One region of the Agromyces chitinivorans genome, then DNA from elsewhere that is predicted to be linked to it. Evidence: predicted binding sites of a transcription regulator. Region 1 holds the regulator's gene; the other holds the start of a gene.

Region 1 (7,306 bases):
GGCGCGACCGCCGGCGGCGAGGTCACGACCGAGGGCGTCCTTCACCGCCTCGACGTCGGCCGGGGCGTCGAACGGACGGTCCTGCAGGCCGGCCAGCCATCGTCGCGACGCACGGGTGGCCGCGTCCAGCGCAGCGTCGTAGTCGACCGGGTTCTCGATGCCGTCCGCCACGCGCACTCCTCGGGTTGACCTGCCCGAAGTCTGCCCCCTCCGCGCGACCAGCGGTAGGGGCGCGAACGCGACGCGGCCTCAGCCGGCGGTGACGAGCCGCACGGTGAGGCTGTCGACGCGGGTCGCGATGGCGTCGTCGGCGGCCCAGCGCTGCGCGAGGCGCTGCAGCACGGCATCGAGCTCGGCGCGCTCGAGGCCCGCGAGCAGCTCCAGGCGCACGACGACCTCGGGGCCCGCCAGGCGCGCCCCCGGGTCGCCCGGCTCGAGGGTGGTCGCGACGGCGGCGAGCTCGCTCGAGATCGAGCGCGCGAAGGCGTCGCGCACGGCGTCGTCCTCGAACGCCGGGCGCCAGGGCTCGGATTGCGCGACCGCCCACAGCGCGGGGCGGCGGACCACGAACTCCCCGGCGCTGCCCGGGTCGAGCACGACGAGCTCGGTGTCCTCGCTCGCGGCGGCCAGCGCCACCCGCACGCCGTCGGCCGGCACCGGACGCGCCTCGGGGTTCCACGCCGACATCGCGGCGACCGACCCGAACACGGGCAGCACGTTGCGCCCGTCGGGGCCCGCGACCGTCACGATCGCGAGCTCCTGGCTCTTCTCGATCGCCAGGCCGTGCGCGCCGACCTCGGTGCCGCCGTCGCCCAGGCGGGCGACGAGCGGGATCAGCAGCCGAGCCTCGCGGAACGCGTCGACGACGTCGGACTGCCCGACCTCGCGCGCACGGAACCGCCGGATCGCCTCACCGAGGCGCTCCGGCATCGCGCCGTCGTCGGCCGCATGGGTGTTCGGGGTGAACGCGCGGCCCGCCCACGGCTGGCCCGCCGAGTCGGCGAGGTGTTCCGGAAGCGTGGGCGCCGCGTCACTCGACGAGCCCGCGGCATCCGCCGGTTCGCCCCTGCCCGGCTCAGTGGCCGGCGACATCCAGCGCCTCGGCGAGCGTGAACGCGCCCGAGTACAGCGCCTTGCCCACGATCGCGCCCTCCAAGCCGAGCGGTACGAGCTCGCGCAGCGCCGCGAGGTCGTCGAGGCTCGAGATGCCGCCCGAGGCGATGACGGGGCGGCGGGTGCGCTCCATCACCTGCCGGAGCAGGTCGACGTTCGGGCCCTGCAGCGTGCCGTCCTTGGTGACGTCCGTGACGACGTAACGGGCGCAGCCGGCCTCCTCGAGGCGGTCCATGACCTGCCAGAGGTCGCCGCCCTCCTTGGTCCAGCCGCGTGCGGCGAGCGTCGTGCCGCGCACGTCGAGCCCGACCGCGATCGCCTCGCCGTACTGGGCGATGACCGACGCCGCCCACTCGGGGTTCTCGAGCGCCGCGGTGCCGAGGTTGATGCGCTTGGCGCCGATCTCGAGTGCCTTCTCGAGCGACGCGTCGTCGCGGATGCCGCCCGACAGCTCGATGTTCACGCCGCGCACCTGGCGGATGACCTTCTTCAGGATCCCGGTGTTGCTCCCGCGGCCGAACGCCGCGTCGAGGTCGACCAGGTGGATCCACTCGGCACCCTGCCGGGCCCAGTCCTCGGCCGCATCGATCGGGTCGCCGTAGTTGGTCTCGGTCCCGGCCTCGCCCTGGGTCAGGCGGACCGCCTTGCCACCGGCGACGTCCACCGCCGGGAGCAGCACAAGACGCGGGGTCCTGTTGAACTCGCTCATCACTGTCCTCGTATCGTGGTCTCGCTGGAGCGGGAGACCGGCACAGTCACAGCATCCTACTCGCGTGCGAGGGCCACCTCGTGCACGTGACGGGCCGCAGCGGCGCCCGGCCTCAGCGGAGGGTGCCGAGCCAGTTCGCGAGCAGGCGGATGCCCGCGTCGGCCGACTTCTCCGGGTGGAACTGCGTCGCCACGAGCGGCCCGTTCTCGACCGCGGCGAGGAACGGCGCACCGTGCTCCGACCAGGTCACGCGCGGCTGCGGGAACGGCGGCTGCACGTCGAGCGTCCACTCGGTGGCCGCGTAGGAGTGCACGAAGTAGAAGCGCTCGTCGTGCAGGCCCTCGAAGAGCGCCGAGTCGTCGGGCGCCCGCACCGTGTTCCAGCCCATGTGGGGCAGCACGGATGCCGGCAGCTCGGTGACCGTACCGGGCCACTCGCCGAGCCCCTCGGTGTCGACGCCGCGCTCGATGCCGTGCTCGAAGAGCACCTGCATGCCGACGCAGATGCCCATCACGGGGCGGCCGCCCGCAAGGCGGCGGTCGATGATCTCGTCGCCGCGCACGCCCTTCAGGGCGGCCATGACGGCGCTGAACGCGCCGACGCCGGGGACGAGCAGGCCGTCGGCCTCCATCGCCGCCGTGCGGTCGGCCGTGAGCTCCACCTCGGCACCGGCGCGCTCGAGCGCCTTGACCGCGGAGTGCACGTTGCCGGTGCCGTAGTCGAGCACGACCACGCTCGGTCGGCTCACAGCGCGCCCTTCGTCGAGGGCACGCCCGACACCAGCGGGTCGAGCGCCTTCGCCTGGCGGAACGCGCGCGCGAACGCCTTGAACTCGGCCTCGGCGATGTGGTGCGGGTCGCGGCCCGCGCGCACGTCGACGTGCACGGTCATCGCCGCGTGGAACGTGATGGCCTCGAACACGTGACGCACCATGGAGCCGGTGAAGTGCCCGCCGATCAGGTGGAACTCGAAGCCCGCGGGCTCGCCTGTGTGCACGAGGTACGGCCGGCCGGAGAGGTCGACGACGGCCTGCGCGAGCGCCTCGTCGAGCGGCACGAGCGCGTCGCCGTAGCGCGAGATGCCGCGCTTGTCGCCGAGCGCCTGCCTGATCGCGGTGCCGAGCACGATGCCGACGTCTTCCACCGTGTGGTGCACGTCGATCTCGATGTCGCCCCGGGCGCGCACGGTCAGGTCGGTCAGCGAGTGCTTCGCGAACGCCGTCAGCAGGTGGTCGTAGAACGGCACCGAGGTCTCGATGTCGCTCGTTCCGGTGCCGTCGAGGTCGAGCGACAGGTCGATGCTCGACTCGCTCGTCTCGCGCTGCACGCGGGCGGTCCGTGCGGGGGTGCTCATGCGGCCATCCTATTGCGGGCGGATGCCGCGCTCCTCGCGTGCGACGGGGCCGCTCAGCGCCCCACCGCCGCGAGGGCCTCGAGGAACGCCGTCGTCTCGGTCTCGGTGCCCGCGCTCACCCGCAGGGTGCCGGGGATGCCGACATCGCGCACGAGGACGCCGCGGTCGCGGAGCGCCGCCCATGTCGCCGGCGGGTCGTCGACGCCCGCGAAGAGCACGAAGTTGCTCCACGAGCGGTACGGGCGGTAGCCGAGTCCGGCGAGCTCGGCCGAGATGCGGTCGCGCTGGCCGCGGATGTCGTCGACCATGGCCAGCATCTCGGGCGCGTGCTCGACCGCGCCGATCGCCGCCGCCTGGGTGAGCGCGGAGAGGTGGTACGGCAGGCGCACGAGCCGGATCGCGTCGATCACGGCGGGGTCCGCGGCGAGGTAGCCGACCCGAGCGCCGGCGAAGGCGAACGCCTTGCTCATGGTGCGCGAGACGATCAGGCGCGGGCGGCCCTCGAGCAGCGACAGCGCGCTCGGCGAACCGGGCGGGGCGAACTCGGCGTACGCCTCGTCGACGACGACCATGCCGCGAGCCGCGTCGGCGACGGCGCGCACGGTCTCGAGCGGGATCGGCGTGCCCGTGGGGTTGTTCGGCGAGCAGAGGATGACGAGGTCGGGATCGTGCTGCTCGATCGCGCGCACCGCGGTCTCGGGCGAGAGCTCGAAGTCGGCATCGCGCTCGGCGCCGATCCACTCCACGCCGACGCCCGACGACAGCAGCGGGTACATCGAGTAGGTCGGGGCGAAGCCGAGCGCCGTGCGCCCGAACCCGCCGAACGCCTGCAGCACCTGCTGGAGCACCTCGTTCGAGCCGTTCGCCGCCCAGATGCGGTCGGGCGAGAGCCCGTGGCCGAGGTAGCCCGCGAGCGCCTCGCGCAGGGCCGTGAACTCGCGGTCGGGGTAGCGGTTGAGGCTCAGCAGTGCCTGGGCGATGCGGGCGATGATGTCGTGCGCGACGTCCTCGGGAATCGGGTGCGTGTTCTCGTTCACGTTCAGCGCGACGGGCACGTGCAGCTGCGGCGCGCCGTAGGGCACCTTGCCTCGGAGGTCATCGCGGATCGGGAGGTCGTCGAGGGTCGTCACGCACTCATGCTACTGACGGCGACCGACGTGTTTCGGCGCCCCGGGGCACCGCCGGACTCAGCGGTCGGCCGGAAGGGCGAGCTGCTGGCCGGGCACCAGCTCGGCCGAGTCGAGGCCGTTGAGGCGCAGGATGTCGGTGATGACCTCGCGCGGGTCGGCGTGCGGCGCGATCTGCTCGGCGATGGCCCAGAGCGACTGCCCCTGCTCGACCGTGATGACCTGCAGCGGCTCGGCCGCCTCGTCACCGGCGACGGCGGGAGCGGCCGCGAGCGGCAGCAGCAGCGCGAACGCCAGCGCGATCAGCACGCCGAGCGTGCCGAAGACGAGCCGCCCGCGCCGGGTCAGGCGGAGCCTCGTGCGTGCGGGGATCTGGTCGGTCTGCGGTCGCGCCGCGCTGGGTCGAGCCGCGCTGGGGCGTTCCCGGCTCGGGACCGTCGTCGTCGTGCGCGGCGAACCGAAGACCGTGCCGCTGTGGATTGCCATCGTCATCTCGCACCTCCCGGAAGCTTCGCGCCGGCACTCGGCCGGGAGTGCCGGCGCGAAGCTGTGTTCCGAATATACCTTCGAATGATCGAACACTCAACCCCGCATCCGCAACGGAGAGCCGCGGATTTCCGCGCGACACGCTCGAACATATGTTTGCCCGACCCCGTAGCGAGGGATACAGTTTCGAATGTCTGGCGACAGTCGATCAGACACCACTGACATTCGGTTCGGCGGCACGGACTGCCGATCCCGTGGAGGGCGGAGCACGTGGACACCGAGAACGACCTCGAGCAGCGTCGGGCGACCCGGCGGCGCAAGAACCTCAGCGCCAAGCAGCTGCAGATCCTCGACGTGATCCAGCGCTCCGTCTCGACGCGGGGCTACCCGCCGAGCATGCGCGAGATCGGCGACGCGGTGAGCCTGTCGTCGCTCTCGAGCGTCGCCCACCAGCTCAACCAGCTCGAGCTGAGCGGCTACCTGCGGCGCGACCCGAACCGGCCGCGCGCGCTCGAGGTGCTCATCGAGACGCCGCAGCAGACGGAGGCCGCCGACGAGACCGGCGCGTCAGGGGCATCCGGCTCCCCCGCCCCCGTGGGCGACGCCGCGATGGTGCCGCTGGTGGGCCGCATCGCCGCGGGCGTGCCGATCACCGCCGACCAGCAGATCGAGGAGGTGTTCCCGCTCCCCCGCCAACTCGTCGGCAAGGGCGAGCTGTTCATCCTCAAGGTCGTCGGCGACTCGATGGTCGACGCGGCGATCTGCGACGGCGACTGGGTCGTCGTGCGGCAGCAGCAGACCGCCGAGAACGGCGAGATCGTCGCCGCGATGCTCGACGGCGAGGCGACCGTCAAGGTCTTCCGGCAGCGCGACGGCCACACCTGGCTGCTGCCGCGCAACAGCGCGTTCGAGCCCATCCTCGGCGACTACGCCGAGATCCTGGGCAAGGTCGTCGCCGTGCTCCGCACCGTCTAGCGCCGCACGACGACGGATGCCCCGGGGCGGCGCGCGCCCCGGGGCATCCGCTCAGGCCCCGACCGCCGCGCGGGCGCGCACCTCGCGGGTGGCGTCGATGATGTTGCGCAGCGAGGCGACCGTCTCGTCGTAGCCGCGCGTCTTCAGGCCGCAGTCGGGGTTCACCCAGACCTGGCGGAGCGGCAGCGAGTCCGCCGCGCGCTCGAGCAGCTCGGTGACCTCTGCGACGCTCGGCACGCGCGGCGAGTGGATGTCGTAGACGCCCGGGCCGACGCCGTGGTCGAAGCCGCTCGTGCGCAGGTCGTCGACGACCTCCATGCGGCTGCGCGCCGCCTCGATGCTCGTCACGTCGGCGTCGAGCGCGCGGATCGCGTCGATCACCACGCCGAACTCCGAGTAGCAGAGGTGGGTGTGCACCTGCGTGGCCGTCGCCGCGCCGCCGGTCGCGAGGCGGAACGCGCCGACCGACCAGTCGAGGTACGCCGGCTGGTCGGCGCGCTTCAGCGGCAGCAGCTCGCGCAGCGCCGGCTCGTCGACCTGGATGATGCGGATGCCGGCGGTCTCGAGGTCGGCGATCTCGTCGCGCAGCGCCAGCGCCACCTGGTTCGCCGTGTCGCCCAGCGGCTGGTCGTCGCGCACGAACGACCATGCGAGGATCGTCACGGGCCCGGTGAGCATGCCCTTGACGGGCTTGTCGGAGAGCGACTGCGCGTACCGCGACCACTCGACCGTCATCGGCTCGGGGCGGGACACGTCGCCCCAGAGGATCGAGGGGCGCGTGCAGCGGCTGCCGTACGACTGCACCCAGCCGTGCTCGGTCACGGCGAAGCCGTCGAGCAGCTCGGCGAAGTACTGCACCATGTCGTTGCGCTCCGGTTCGCCGTGCACCAGCACGTCGAGTCCGATCTCCTCCTGGAGGCGGATGACGCGCTCGATCTCCGCGCGCATCAGGGCCTCGTAGCCGGCGTCGTCGAGCTCGCCGCGCGCGTGGCGGGCACGGGCACGACGGATGTCGCCGGTCTGCGGGAACGACCCGATCGTGGTCGTGGGCAGCACCGGCAGGTCGAGCTCGGCCTGCGCCGCGACGCGCGCCTCGTAGTCGGCCCGGGTGCCCGCGTCGGCGTCGAGTGCGGCGAGGCGGTCGCGCACCGCGCCGTCGCGCACGCCCGCGGCGCCGCTGCGGTCGGCGAGGGCGGCGGTGGCGGCGGCGAGCTCGTCGGCGATCGCGTCCGCTCCCCCGGCGAGGCCGCGGGCGAGCACGGCGACCTGCGCGACCTTCTGGTCGGCGAAGGCGAGCCAGGAACGCAGCCGCGCGTCGAGCGCGGTCTCGTCGTCGACGTCGTGCGGCACGTGCAGCAGCGACGTCGAGGTCGACACCGCGAGCGCGGCGCCGAGGTCGCGCACCGACTCGGCCGCGGTCAGGGCGGCGGCGAGGTCGCCGCGCCAGACGTTGTGGCCGTCGACGACGCCCGCGACGATCGCCTTGGTCGCGAGGCCGGCGCGGGTGACGTCATCGAGGCCGACCGGCGCGCTGCCGCGCACG
Region 2 (7,306 bases), on a different contig from region 1:
CCCAGGAGGGCGGCATCTACTACACGGGACCGACCGACGACTTCTCGCGGCCCGGTCGCATGTGGTGGTCGGTGCCCGAGGGCGTCACGGAGTTCGACACCTGGCGCGAGCTCACGACCGTCTACCACGAGGGCGTCCCCGGCCACCACCTGCAGATCGGCCAGGCCGTCGTGAACCGCGCCACGCTGAACACCTGGCGCCGCCAGCTCGCCGGCACGTCGGGCCACGCGGAGGGCTGGGCGCTCTACGCCGAGCGGCTGATGCAGGAGCTCGGCTACCTCGACGACCCGGCCGATCGGCTCGGCATGCTCGACGGGCAGCGGATGCGGGCGGCCCGCGTGGTGCTCGACATCGGCGTGCACCTGGAGAAGACGCTGCCCGACGGGTCGGGTCCCTGGTCGGCGGAGTACGCGTTCGAGTTCATGTCGCGGAACGTGAACATGAACGAGGGCTTCGTGCGCTTCGAGGTGAACCGCTACCTCGGCTGGCCGGGGCAGGCACCCTCGTACAAGGTCGGCCAGCGCATCTGGGAGGGCCTGCGCGACGAGGTCGCCCGCCGCGAGGGAGACGCGTTCTCGATCAAGGAGTTCCACGGGAAGGCCCTCGCCCTCGGCGGCGTCGGCCTGGACACGCTGCGGACCGCCGTGCTCGGCGTTTGACCGACCTGCTCCGACGCCGCTAGGATGGAATGTCACGTTTGTGACGTCCTGTCCGCACGCCCTTCGCGGAACAACAACATGCAAGCAACGCGCGAGGGGCCCGACCCTGTCCACTACGGAGCAACCACTACATGACAACCGCAACGACCAAGGCAACCAAGCAGGTCGCAATCAACGACATCGGTTCTGCTGAAGACTTCCTTGCCGCGGTCGAGAAGACGCTCAAGTTCTTCAACGACGGCGACCTCATCGAGGGCCAGGTCGTGAAGATCGACCGCGACGAGGTCCTCCTCGACGTCGGCTACAAGACCGAGGGTGTGATCCCCTCCCGCGAACTCTCCATCAAGCACGATGTCGACCCCAGCGAGGTCGTCGGCGTCGGCGACACCGTCGAGGCCCTCGTCCTCCAGAAGGAGGACAAGGAAGGCCGCCTCATCCTGTCGAAGAAGCGCGCCCAGTACGAGCGCGCCTGGGGCGACGTCGAGAAGATCAAGGAGTCCGACGGCGTCGTGACCGGCACGGTCATCGAGGTCGTCAAGGGCGGCCTGATCGTCGACATCGGCCTCCGCGGCTTCCTCCCCGCCTCGCTCATCGAGCTGCGCCGCGTGCGCGACCTCACGCCGTACCTCGGCCAGGAGCTCGAGGCGAAGATCCTGGAGCTCGACAAGAACCGCAACAACGTGGTGCTCTCGCGCCGCGCGCTGCTCGAGCAGACCCAGTCGGAGACCCGGTCGACGTTCCTCGCGAACCTCCACCCGGGCCAGGTCCGCAAGGGCGTCATCTCCTCGATCGTCAACTTCGGCGCGTTCGTCGACCTCGGCGGCGTGGACGGCCTCGTGCACGTCTCCGAGCTGTCGTGGAAGCACATCGAGCACGCCAGCGAGGTCGTCGAGGTCGGCCAGGAGGTCACCGTCGAGGTGCTCTCCGTCGAGCTCGACCGCGAGCGCGTCTCCCTGTCGCTCAAGGCGACGCAGGAGGACCCGTGGCAGGTCTTCGCCCGCACCCACGCCATCGGCCAGGTCGCACCGGGCAAGGTCACCAAGCTCGTCCCGTTCGGCGCGTTCGTGCGCGTCGCGGACGGCATCGAGGGCCTCGTGCACATCTCGGAGCTGTCCAGCAAGCACGTCGAGCTGGCGGAGCAGGTCGTCTCGGTCGGCGAGGAGGTGTTCGTCAAGGTCATCGACATCGACCTCGAGCGTCGCCGCATCTCGCTGTCGCTGAAGCAGGCCAACGAGGGCGTCGACCCCGAGGGCACCGAGTTCGACCCGGCGCTCTACGGCATGCTCACCGAGTACGACGAGCAGGGCAACTACAAGTACCCCGAGGGCTTCGACCCGGAGACCAACGAGTGGCGCGAGGGCTTCGACGCCCAGCGCGAGAAGTGGGAGCAGGAGTATGCTGCCGCCCAGGCTCGCTGGGAGGCGCACAAGAAGCAGGTCGCGGCCGCCAACGCGAAGGACGCCGCCGAGGCCGACTTCGGTGGCAGCTCGTTCACGAGCGAGGCGGCCGGCGCCGGCACGCTCGCCGACGACGCGTCGCTCGCGGCGCTGCGCGAGAAGCTCTCGAGCAACTCCTAGTCCGCATCGGACCGATCGACGGCCGGGCACCCCGCGTGGGTGCCCGGCCGTCGCCGTGTCCGGCCGTCCCCGCGATCGCGGGTCGATAGGCTGGAGGCGTGTTCCTTATCGGTCTGACGGGCGGCATCGCCTCGGGGAAGTCCACGGTCGCACGACGCCTCGTGCAGCACGGCGCCGTCCACATCGACGCCGATGCGCTCGCGCGCGAGGCGGTCGAGCCGGGCAGCAGCGCGCTCGCGGAGATCGCCGACGCGTTCGGCGCCGGGCTGCTCCGCGCCGACGGCACGCTCGACCGGGTGCGCCTGGGCGAGCTCGTGTTCTCGGACGAGGCGGCCCGCACGCGTCTCAACGCCATCGTGCACCCGCGCGTGCGCGAGCTCTTCGCCGAGCACCTGGCGGAGGCCGAGCGGGTGGACCCCGACGCGGTCGTCGTCTACGACGTGCCCCTGCTCGTCGAGGCGTCGGCCGCAGACCGGTTCGACCTCGTCGTCGTGACCGAGGCGCCCGCGCGCACGCGCGTCGACCGGCTGGTCGACGAGCGCGGACTGGAACGCGGCCACGCGCAGGCGCGCGTGGACGCGCAGGCGACCGACGCCGAGCGGCGCGAGGTGGCGGACGTCGTGATCGACACGGGCGGCAGCCTCGCCCACACGATGAGCCAGGTCGACGCACTGTGGACGCGCATCCGGGAGCTCCGCGCGGCCGGATAGCCGTCGCCCGGGCCCGGTGTCCGAGGGCGAACCTAGACTTGGACGCATGCAGTCGACCCGTTCCGTGCGCCCGTTCGAGGTGGTCAGCGAATACTCGCCCAGCGGCGACCAGCCGGCAGCGATCGCCGAACTCGCGGGCCGGGTGAATGCGGGGGAGGCCGACGTGGTGCTCCTCGGCGCCACCGGCACGGGCAAGTCGGCGACGACCGCCTGGCTGATCGAGGCGGTGCAGCGCCCCACGCTCGTGCTGGCGCACAACAAGACCCTCGCCGCCCAGCTCGCGAACGAGTTCCGCGAGCTGCTGCCGAACAACGCGGTCGAGTACTTCGTCTCGTACTACGACTACTACCAGCCCGAGGCGTACGTGCCGCAGACGGACACGTTCATCGAGAAGGACTCGTCGATCAACGCGGAGGTGGAGCGCCTCCGGCACTCGACGACGAACTCGCTCCTCAGCCGGCGCGACGTCGTGGTGGTCTCGACGGTCTCCTGCATCTACGGGCTCGGCACGCCCGAGGAGTACCTCGCGGCCATGATGCCGCTGCAGGTGGGCCAGCGACTCGACCGCGACTGGCTCATCCGCAAGTTCGTCTCGATGCAGTACCAGCGCAACGACATCGAGTTCTCGCGCGGCACGTTCCGCGTGCGCGGCGACACGATCGAGATCATCCCGGTGTACGAGGAGCTCGCGATCCGCATCGAGATGTTCGGCGACGAGATCGAGGCGCTGTACCACCTGCATCCGCTCACCGGCGAGGTCGTGGCGCAGCTCGACGCGGTGCCGGTCTTCCCGGGCTCGCACTACGTCGCGAGCACCGAGGTGATGGACCGCGCGGTCGGCACGATCCGCACCGAGCTCGAGGAGCGCCTCGCCGAGCTCGAGCGCCAGGGCAAGCTGCTCGAGGCGCAGCGCCTGCGCATGCGCACGACCTTCGACCTCGAGATGATGGAGCAGATCGGGTTCTGCTCGGGCATCGAGAACTACTCGCGGCACATCGACGGACGCGAGGCGGGGGAGCCGCCGCACTGCCTGCTCGACTACTTCCCCGATGATCTTCTCGTCGTCATCGACGAGTCGCACGTGACGGTGCCGCAGATCGGCGCGATGTACGAGGGCGACTCGTCGCGCAAGCGCACGCTCGTCGAGCACGGGTTCCGCCTGCCGAGCGCACTCGACAACCGGCCGCTCACCTGGGACGAGTTCTCCGAGCGCGTGGGCCAGACGGTCTACCTCTCGGCGACCCCCGGCCGGTACGAGCTCGGCGTGGCCGACGGCGTGGTCGAGCAGATCATCCGCCCGACCGGGCTCATCGACCCCGAGATCGTCGTCAAGCCCAGCAAGGGGCAGATCGACGACCTGCTCGAGGAGATCCGCGCCCGCGCCGAGCGCGACGAGCGCGTGCTGGTCACGACGCTCACCAAGCGTATGGCGGAGGACCTCACCGACTTCCTCACCGAGGCCGGCGTGCGGGTGCGGTACCTCCACTCCGACGTCGACACGCTGCGTCGCGTGGAGTTGCTCACCGAGCTGCGGGCCGGCGTCTACGACGTGCTGGTGGGCATCAACCTGCTGCGCGAGGGCCTCGACCTGCCCGAGGTGTCGCTGGTGTCGATCCTCGACGCCGACAAGGAGGGGTTCCTGCGTTCGTCGACCTCGCTCATCCAGACGATCGGGCGTGCGGCGCGCAACGTGTCCGGGCAGGTGCACATGTACGCCGACGTGCTCACCGACTCGATGCGCACGGCGATCGACGAGACGAATCGGCGTCGGGAGAAGCAGGTCGAGTACAACCGCGCGAACGGCGTCGACCCGCAGCCGCTGCGCAAGCGCATCGCCGACATCACCGCGGTGCTCGCGCGCGAGGAGGCCGACACCGCTGCCCTGCTCGCGGGTCGCGAGAGCGCCAAGAAGTCGCCGGTGCCGAACCTCAAGCGCGAGGGCATCGCCGCCGCGGGCGCGAACGACCTCGAGTCGCTCATCGCAGACCTGAACGGCCAGATGCTCGAGGCGGCGGCCGAGCTGAAGTTCGAGCTGGCCGCGCGCCTGCGCGACGAGGTGTCGGAGTTGAAGCGCGAGCTGCGCCAGATGGAGAAGGCGGGCCACCTGGGCTGAGCGGATGCCACGGAGCGGACGGGAACCGCGAACCGCCCGATCACGTGTGCGGCGGGCACGGCGCGCGGCGGCGTTCGCCGAGGGCGTCCGCCCCGCGGACTTCGGTGTCGGTGGGCGTGCCTAGACTCGAGTGGTGGCTGTCTCCCATCTCGATACCCGTGCGCGCCTGAGCGTGCGCGGCGCCCGCGTGCACAACCTCCAGAACGTCGACGTCGAGCTTCCGCGCGACTCGCTGGTGGTGTTCACCGGGCTCTCCGGCTCCGGCAAGTCCTCCCTCGCGTTCGACACGATCTTCGCCGAGGGCCAGCGCCGCTACGTCGAGTCGCTCTCGGCGTACGCGCGCCAGTTCCTGGGCCAGGTCGACCGTCCCGACGTCGACTTCATCGAGGGCCTCAGCCCCGCGGTCTCGATCGACCAGAAGTCGACCAACCGCAACCCGCGCTCGACGGTCGGCACGATCACCGAGATCTACGACTACATGCGCCTGCTCTGGGCCCGCATCGGCGTACCGCACTGCCCGGTGTGCGGCGAGCGGATCCAGCGGCAGACCGTGCAGCAGATCGCCGACCAGCTGATGGAACTCGAGGAGCGCACGCGCTACCAGGTGCTGAGCCCGGTCGTGAGCCAGAAGAAGGGCGAGTTCGTCGACCTGTTCGCCGAGCTCGCCGCGCAGGGCTACTCGCGCGCCCTCGTCGACGGCGAGATGGTCCAGCTCACCGACCCGCCGAAGCTGAAGAAGCAGGTCAAGCACGACATCTCGGTGGTGGTCGACCGCCTCGTCGCCGGTCCCGAGATCCTGGGGCGCCTGACCGACTCGCTCGAGACGGCGCTGCGCCTCACCGACGGGCTGGTGCGCATCAACTTCGTCGACCGCGAGGGCGACGCGGCGTGGCAGACGTTCTCCGAGAAGCTGTCCTGCCCGAACCAGCATCCGATCCAGCTCACCGAGATCGAGCCGCGCACGTTCTCGTTCAACGCCCCGTTCGGGGCCTGTCCCGAGTGCACCGGCCTCGGCACCCGCATGTCGGTCGACGACCAGCTGCTGCTCGGCGACCCCGAGCTGAGCATCGCCGGCGGCGTCATCCTGCCGTGGACGAGCCAGGGCAAGAGCCTCTACAACTACTACGAGAAGCTCCTCGACGGCCTCGCCCGCGACCTCGACTTCTCGCTCGACACCCCGTGGAACGAGCTGAACGACGAGGTGCGCGACGCCGTGCTGCACGGCGACAACTTCGAGGTGAAGGTGCGCTGGCGCAACCGCTACGGGCGCGAGCTGTCGTACACGTCGGGCTTCGAGGGCGTGGTCCCCTACATCGAGCGGCAGTACCTCCAGGCCGAGAGCGACGTGCAGCGGGCCCGCTGGGCGGAGTACCTCCGCGAGGTGCCGTGCCCCGTCTGCGACGGCAAGCGCCTGAAGCCCGAGGTGCTCTCGGTGCTGATCCACGACCACTCGATCGCCGACGTGGGGCTGCTGAGCCTCAGTGATGCACGCGAGTTCATGGACCGGCTCGAGCTCACCGAGCGCGAGCAGGCGATCGCCGCCCAGGTGCTGCGCGAGATCAAGCTGCGGCTCGACTTCCTCATCAGGGTGGGGCTCAGCTACCTCGACCTCGCGCGCGCCGCCGGCACGCTGTCGGGCGGCGAGGCGCAGCGCATCAGGCTCGCGACGCAGATCGGCTCCGGGCTCACCGGCGTGCTGTACGTGCTCGACGAGCCCAGCATCGGCCTCCACCAGCGCGACAACCGCCGGCTGATCGAGACGCTCGTCGCCCTCCGCGACCTCGGCAACACGCTGATCGTCGTCGAGCACGACGAGGACACCATCCGCACCGCCGACTGGATCGTCGACATCGGGCCCGGCGCGGGCGTCGGCGGCGGGCAGGTGGTCCATTCGGGCAGCTACCGCGAACTGGTCGAGAACCGCCGCTCCGTGACGGGCGACTACCTCGCGGGGCGCCGCAGCATCGCGGTGCCCGCGGTGCGCCGGCCGATCGACCACGACCGCGAGATCACGGTGCGCGGGGCATCCGCCAACAACCTGCGGGGCGTCGACGTGACGTTCCCGCTCGGCGTCTTCACCGCGGTGACGGGCGTGAGCGGCTCCGGCAAGTCCTCGCTCGTGAACGACATCCTCTACCGGGTGCTCGCGAACCGGCTGAACGGGGCGCGGAAGGTGCCGGGCAGGCACCTCCGGGTCGAGGGGCTCGACAACCTCGACAAGGTCGTGCACGTCGACCAGGCGCCCAT

Evidence for each region. The regulator LexA, encoded in region 1, represses DNA repair genes until DNA is damaged. The targets are predictions, from matches to a motif close to TCGAACANNTGTTCGA.
Region 2: uvrA (excinuclease ABC subunit UvrA) is a predicted target of LexA. The motif match lies at 5,096-5,111, and genes of this name have one in related genera.

What each region holds. Positions count from the first base shown of each region.
Region 1 covers NZ_JBEPJZ010000001.1:2,666,907-2,674,212, reverse strand. The annotation lists gene ABZK10_RS12615 (pyridoxal phosphate-dependent decarboxylase family protein) at 1-171, opposite strand, end outside; gene ABZK10_RS12610 (SseB family protein) at 250-1,092, opposite strand; gene priA (bifunctional 1-(5-phosphoribosyl)-5-((5-phosphoribosylamino)methylideneamino)imidazole-4-carboxamide isomerase/phosphoribosylanthranilate isomerase PriA) at 1,076-1,822, opposite strand; gene hisH (imidazole glycerol phosphate synthase subunit HisH) at 1,935-2,570, opposite strand; gene hisB (imidazoleglycerol-phosphate dehydratase HisB) at 2,567-3,175, opposite strand; gene ABZK10_RS12590 (histidinol-phosphate transaminase) at 3,229-4,305, opposite strand; gene ABZK10_RS12585 (LysM peptidoglycan-binding domain-containing protein) at 4,363-4,788, opposite strand; gene lexA (transcriptional repressor LexA) at 5,059-5,763, shown strand; gene metE (5-methyltetrahydropteroyltriglutamate--homocysteine S-methyltransferase) at 5,815-7,306, opposite strand, start outside.
Region 2 covers NZ_JBEPJZ010000002.1:352,522-359,827, reverse strand. The annotation lists gene ABZK10_RS14485 (DUF885 domain-containing protein) at 1-659, shown strand, start outside; gene rpsA (30S ribosomal protein S1) at 791-2,236, shown strand; gene coaE (dephospho-CoA kinase) at 2,335-2,946, shown strand; gene uvrB (excinuclease ABC subunit UvrB) at 2,993-5,059, shown strand; gene uvrA (excinuclease ABC subunit UvrA) at 5,193-7,306, shown strand, end outside.